2 regions of the Vibrio crassostreae genome follow, and region 2 is predicted to be linked to the other one. Evidence: predicted binding sites of a transcription regulator. Region 2 holds the regulator's gene; the other holds the start of a gene.
The links. Region 2 encodes MetJ, which represses methionine synthesis genes. Its sites were predicted from a motif close to TTAGACNTNTANANGTCTAA; they were not measured.

Region 1 (3,282 bases), 1.6 Mb from region 2:
CCCCTACGCTTCCAGAATTGGCCTTCGTCTTTTGCTACTAGGTCGAATGTCTTGTCGGCGATGATGTTGCCTTTTAGCTCAACCGTCATACGCCATTTTCCTAGTTTGTTCGAGACAGGTGCCCAGATAGTGTCACCTAAGTAGAAATCCCAATCATTGTTGCCGACATACTCTTCACCATCGAACGGTTCGAGCACTTCACCTTTGTCTGTGGTGATGTTCGGGTGATAAATGCAGTAACGAATCTTCTCACCTTTGGCTTTTTTTATATTCAGGATATAGCCAAACTCCACGTCGATTTCAGCATCAACGATGGTGGTGAACTCTTGGATTTTTGGAAGATCTTTAGATTTGGAATCCCATGTAGAATAGATACCATAAGAAGTCATGTCGACCACAACAGAGCGCTTTGCCATTTCAATCGTTACCTTGGAGTTGTTCTATTAATTTAATTCTATTTACCATACAGCCATGCAAGCAGAGGAAGAACGAGGCTATTCTTGCCAATCTTTCGACATACGCTTAATCACAGACGGTTCGATGTCGTGAATAGTGCCATATTGCTCTCGGCAGACTTCGATAATCAATTCTGCTTTATATTTGCGTGCTAGTTGGCGGTAAGCCTTCATTTCCCAGTGCTTAATAAAGGTATTTGAGACCACGACATCAAGACCTTGCTTTAGACCATTTTCAGCCGTGTTTTGGCACCACTCATGTGCCTGTTGCAGCTGTCTAGGGTCAAAGTGATATTCACCTTGCTCATTCACATAATACATATCGGCTTCAACGTGTAACGCATCGTAGGTTTTGGCTTTTGTTGACTTGCCCGAACCAGGCAACCCTCGAATGAGTATTAACTTCATCTGTCACTTTACAGGCTAATTCGAAAGCTCAAGTTTATCTCAAATACTAACGAGTTTCTCTGATAACTGCCTTTGCTCAATATCCGAAAACCAAGTACTTACACTCGACTCAGACAATCACTGAATGCTATGAGACTCCCCTCTATGCCCGTGGATTGCTTCTGATAGAAAACACAAATAATTTACATCTATCCATTTTGCATATCGACAAGCGTATCAAACTACTATAGATTTAGATGTATAGACGTCTACATATCTAGCTTAGGGAGAAAGCTGTGCCTATTCGCATTCCAGACCAATTGCCAGCATCCGATGTTCTTCGTGAAGAAAACATCTTCGTTATGCCGTTATCAAGAGCATCGACACAGGAAATTCGTCCACTTCGAGTCTTGATCCTCAACCTAATGCCGAAGAAGATTGAAACCGAAACTCAATTCTTACGCCTACTATCAAACAGCCCATTGCAAGTGGACGTAGAGCTGCTGCGCATTGATGACCGACCGAGCAAAAACACACCGACTGAACACCTTGATAACTTCTACCGCCAATTTGAAATGGTCAAAGGAAGAAACTTTGATGGATTGATCATCACTGGCGCGCCGCTTGGCTTGGTTCAATTTGAAGATGTTATCTACTGGGATCACCTGAAAACCATCATGGAATGGGCAAACAAGCACGTTACTTCAACGCTATACGTATGTTGGGCGGCTCAGGCTGGTTTGAAGTTATTGTATGATTTGCCAAAACGCACTCGTAAAGAGAAGCTGTCTGGTGTTTATAACCACGAGATACATAACCCATACCATCCTATTCTGCGTGGCTTCGACGATACATTTTTGGCACCGCACTCTCGCTATGCGGACTTCTCTCAAGAGTACTTAGCTGAACATACCGACCTTGATGTTCTTGCGACTTCTGATGTTGCGGGTGTATATCTAGCAGCAACCAAAGATAAGCGAAACGTGTTTGTAACGGGTCACCCTGAATACGACTCCCATACACTTCACAATGAATACATTCGTGATTTAGGTGAAGGCATGGAGCCTGTTATTCCAATCAACTATTACCCGAACAACAATCCAGACAACAAGCCTGTTGCAAGCTGGCGTAGTCATGGCCACTTGTTATTCTCTAACTGGCTAAACTACTGCGTTTACCAACAAACGCCTTACGATCTGGAGCATTTCAGCGAAGACAACTTTACCAAAGACGATTAAGTTCTCTCTTCCGATTCACAAACACATAAAGCCGTGTTCAATAGGTTGTTGATAAGACTCCAAATTGGACGCGGTTTTTTTATGGTGGTTGAGTCGCATTCCATAATAGATTTACCACTTCAATGGGTTTGATTTCATATGATGGGTTGGTGTTCATAAGGAGCTTCACATGCCTGCCAAGCCGTCATTCTCAAATCCGATTTCGTTGCACCGCCCCCTTTCGTTATCAAGTTTGGTACTACTCACCTCGCTTTCGTTGGTCGGTTGCGTCTCTGTCACTGAAGGACCACCAAAAATTGAAAGCGATCCTATTGCGATGTCTGAATCTCGAATCGAATTAGGTTTGGGCTATATGGGACAAGGCAATATGGTAAGAGCGCGTGAAAATCTTGAGCTGGCTATCAAGCACGCACCTAGCTACTACCGTGCTCGACTTTCAATGGCGCATTACTACGAACAAGTGGGCGAAGTAGACGAAGCGAGAACCACTTACCGCAAAGCACTCAGTCTCGATTCTAGAAACGGTAATGTATTGAACAACTACGGTACATTTTTGTGTAAACAGGGCGAATACGAACAAGCCGACAAGTACTTCAATCGAGCCATCGACCAACCCTACTACTACTTGGTGTCTGCAAGTTATGAAAACGCGGCATTTTGCGCATTTAAGGCTGGCAATACTGACCAAGCGAAGTACTACTTCACTCGCGCCATTGACCATGACCCAAATCGAGTAAAGTCGATATTACAGCTTTCTAAAATCGAAGTAAGTGAAGCCGATTACAATGAAGCTCGACTTCGTTTATTCAAATTCCACCAGCGTTATGGCTATCAAATTCCATCACTTCAAATCTTGGTCGATCTCGAAAACAAAGCCGGGAACAAAGCCCTAGAGCAGAAATATCAGAGTAAGTTAGATGAGTTGCTTTCTGCTTAGCGAATATGCAAAACACAAAAAACGGGCTTGTTGCGTTAACAACAAGCCCGTTCATAATTTCGACTTAATATCTTAATTAAGTGCAGTCGTTACTTAAGCGCGATCCACTCTTGTCTTTGTTCATCGTCCATAAAGGTCCATGCGATAAAACGACTCACCTTCTGGCCTTGCGACATCTCGACAACTTTCACTTGTTTAGCTCGTAGCTTACCCAGCTCTGAACGAACCATATCGACGTTATCTTTCTTAGAGATCAATGTCGTAA
Region 2 (3,282 bases):
CAAACATTCATGGGCAATACGACCATCTTTGTCGAGCGCTTCAACAAACTCAATCAAGCGGTTCGTTGTTTTACCCGCTGCCGATACCACGACCAAGTCAGTGGCAGATGAGTATTCTCTAAGAATGTTGACCACGCGTTGGTAACACTCAGGATTCGCTAAGCTGCTACCACCAAATTTATGTAGCTGGCGAAAGGTTGCCATTATTAACCCTCCCCTTCAGCGATAAAGCCTTGTGTTTTTTCAAACGCTTGCTTGAGGTCATCAATCAAGTCTTCAGCATCTTCAAGGCCAACAGAAAGACGCAGTAACTGTTGAGAAACACCGGCTTCTGCCAGTGCTTCTTCGCCCATCGCACGGTGAGTCATCGACGCAGGGTGGCAGATTAAGCTTTCCACACCGCCCAGTGATTCCGCCAAAGAGAATAGATCTAACTTATCAACAAAGTATTTAAGCGCTTCAAATGAACCTGCAAACTCAAAGCTCAGCATTGAACCAAAGCCAGACTGCTGCTTCTTCGCGATATCATGACCCGGATGTTCAGGAAGGCTTGGGTGATAAATAGTGCCAACGAGATCTTGCTGCTGCAGAGACGCCAGAATTTCACGTGAACTCTCTTCGTGAACTCGCATACGCGCACCTAACGTACGAATACCACGTAGAGTCATGTAGCTATCAAATGGTGTGCCGGTCGCACCAATACAGTTGCCCCACCATGCTAGCTCTTCAGCGTGCTCTTCAGTTTTTGTAACTACAACGCCACCAATAACATCCGAGTGTCCGTTGATGTACTTAGTGGTTGAGTGAATAACAAAATCCGCACCCAGCTCTAAAGGCTTTTGGAACACAGGAGTCAAAAACGTGTTGTCGACAGCAACCAGAGCACCAACCTCTTTCGCTTTACGACAAGTTTCTGCAATATCCACTACACGAACCAAAGGGTTCGATGGTGTTTCAATTAAGATCAACTTTGGCTTAAGCGCGATCGCCGCATCCAGCGCCGCTTGATCCGATTGATCAACAAACAGAACTTTGAAGTCACCTTTTAGCGAGCGAGTGTTAAACAGACGATAAGTACCGCCGTAGCAGTCGTGTGGTGCGATAATAAGATCATCGCCGCCTAAGAAAGCAGAAATCCATAAGTTAAGCGCCGAAGTACCACAGTTAGTGACCACCGCGCCTTTGCCCGATTCAAGCTCAAACAGTGCCGTTTCTAGTAAACCACGGTTTGGGTTACCAGAACGGGTGTAATCGTACTTTGGCACTTCACCAAAAGCGGGAAACCCATAGTTAGTCGAAAGATAAATAGGTGGGACAACGGCATGGTGTTGCGTGTCTGACTCGATACCAGTACGTACTGCGATTGTTGCTGGCTTCCGGCTGCTCATAGGTGCTTCCTTACAAGTTTTGCGTCTGAGAATCACAGCTGCTTGTCGGCATTTTGCGGCTGTGTTAGATATATGTTATTCACTTTACTTTCATAAACGTGAGACGTCAACACTTCTAGACGTCTATATGTCTTTGCTTATGGCGGTAAATCCCGCTAAAATCACCACTATTAATTTATTCTAACAACTAAAGTGATGAAGGTACGCAATGGCCGACTGGAATGGTGAATACATAAGCCCATATGCTGAGCATGGAAAGAAAAGCGAACAAGTAAAGAAGATTACAGTTTCTATCCCTCTAAAAGTGTTAAAGGTTCTAACTGACGAGCGTACTCGCCGCCAGATTAACAACCTACGCCATGCAACAAACAGTGAGCTACTGTGCGAAGCCTTTCTACATGCGTACACAGGCCAACCACTACCAACGGATGAAGACCTTCGTAAAGACCGCCCAGACGATATTCCTGCTGAAGTGAAAAAGCTGATGACAGAGATGGGTATCGAGTTCGAAGCGTTTGACGAAGAATAAAAACAACTCAGTCACTGCCTTCATTATTGATTCGCTCTAGCTGAACCTTATTTATCACATCGCGCATTATTTTTATGACTGCGCTGTGAATGATAGACATAAAAAAACCGACTCCCAATGAGTCGGTTTTTTATTATTCTTTTGCGCTCAATTGAGCAGCAGCTACTACGCCATGTAGTTAGCAGGCATTTCGATACGAGCAACGCCAGATTCAACAGCCGCTTCTGCTACTGCTTTTGCTACGCGAGGAAGTAGACGTGGGTCCATTGGCTTAGGAATAATGTAGCCTTTACCAAATTCCAGTGCAGTTTCACCCGCCGCTGCCAGTACTTCAGCCGGAACTTCTTCTTTCGCCAGTTCACGAATCGCTTTAACCGCTGCCAGCTTCATTTCGTCATTGATTTCGCTTGCACGCACGTCTAGTGCACCACGGAAAATGAATGGGAAACAAAGTACGTTGTTTACTTGGTTAGGGTAATCACTGCGGCCTGTACCCATGATAAGGTCAGAACGAACTTCGTGAGCAAGCTCTGGCTTGATCTCTGGATCTGGGTTTGAACATGCAAACACAACTGGCTTATCAGCCATTAGCGTTAGTGCTTCAGCTGGAAGCAGGTTAGGACCTGATACGCCCAAGAACAGGTCAGCGCCTTCGATAACATCTTCAAGCGTACGCTTATCTGTGTTGTTAGCGAACAGCTCTTTGTATTCGTTTAGGTCGTCACGACGAGTGTGGATCACACCTTTACGGTCAAGCATGTAGATCTTCTCACGCTGAGCGCCACACTTAATCAGTAGTTCCATACACGCAACCGCTGCTGCGCCAGCACCTAGACAAACGATCTTACACTCTTCTAGCTTCTTACCTTGAAGCTCGATCGCGTTAAGCATACCTGCTGCTGTTACAATCGCAGTACCGTGTTGGTCATCGTGGAATACTGGTACATCACAACGCTCAATCAGACGACGTTCAATCTCAAAACAGTCTGGTGCTTTGATGTCTTCCAGGTTAATACCGCCGAATGTATCTGCAATATTCGCAACCGTATCAACGAACTCATCGATTGTGCGGTGTTTTACTTCAATATCGATAGAATCTAAACCAGCAAAACGCTTAAACAGTAGCGCTTTACCTTCCATTACAGGTTTAGAAGCAATAGGACCAAGGTTACCTAGGCCAAGAATCGCTGTACCGTTAGAGATAACAGCAACCATGTTGCCCTTACCTGTGTACTTATAGACGTTATCAACGTTCTGTGCGATCTCGCGAACAGGCTCAGCCACACCAGGGCTGTATGCAAGTGCTAGGTCTTCTGCAGAGTTTGCAGGCTTCGTCAGTTCTACGGCAATTTTGCCTGGAATCGG

Region 1: metA (homoserine O-acetyltransferase MetA) is a predicted target of MetJ. The motif match lies at 1,096-1,115, and genes of this name have one in related genera.

Annotation. Positions count from the first base shown of each region.
Region 1 covers NZ_AP025476.1:1,564,655-1,567,936, reverse strand. Annotated here, with positions in the region: gene OC193_RS07155 (DUF3859 domain-containing protein) at 1-416, opposite strand, end outside; gene OC193_RS07150 (ATP-binding protein) at 495-863, opposite strand; gene metA (homoserine O-acetyltransferase MetA) at 1,139-2,080, shown strand; gene pilW (type IV pilus biogenesis/stability protein PilW) at 2,250-3,017, shown strand; gene rlmF (23S rRNA (adenine(1618)-N(6))-methyltransferase RlmF) at 3,107-3,282, opposite strand, start outside.
Region 2 covers NZ_AP025476.1:3,202,926-3,206,207, forward strand. Annotated here, with positions in the region: gene OC193_RS14440 (bifunctional aspartate kinase/homoserine dehydrogenase II) at 1-204, opposite strand, end outside; gene OC193_RS14445 (O-succinylhomoserine (thiol)-lyase) at 207-1,388, opposite strand; gene metJ (met regulon transcriptional regulator MetJ) at 1,597-1,917, shown strand; gene OC193_RS14455 (malic enzyme-like NAD(P)-binding protein) at 2,083-3,282, opposite strand, start outside.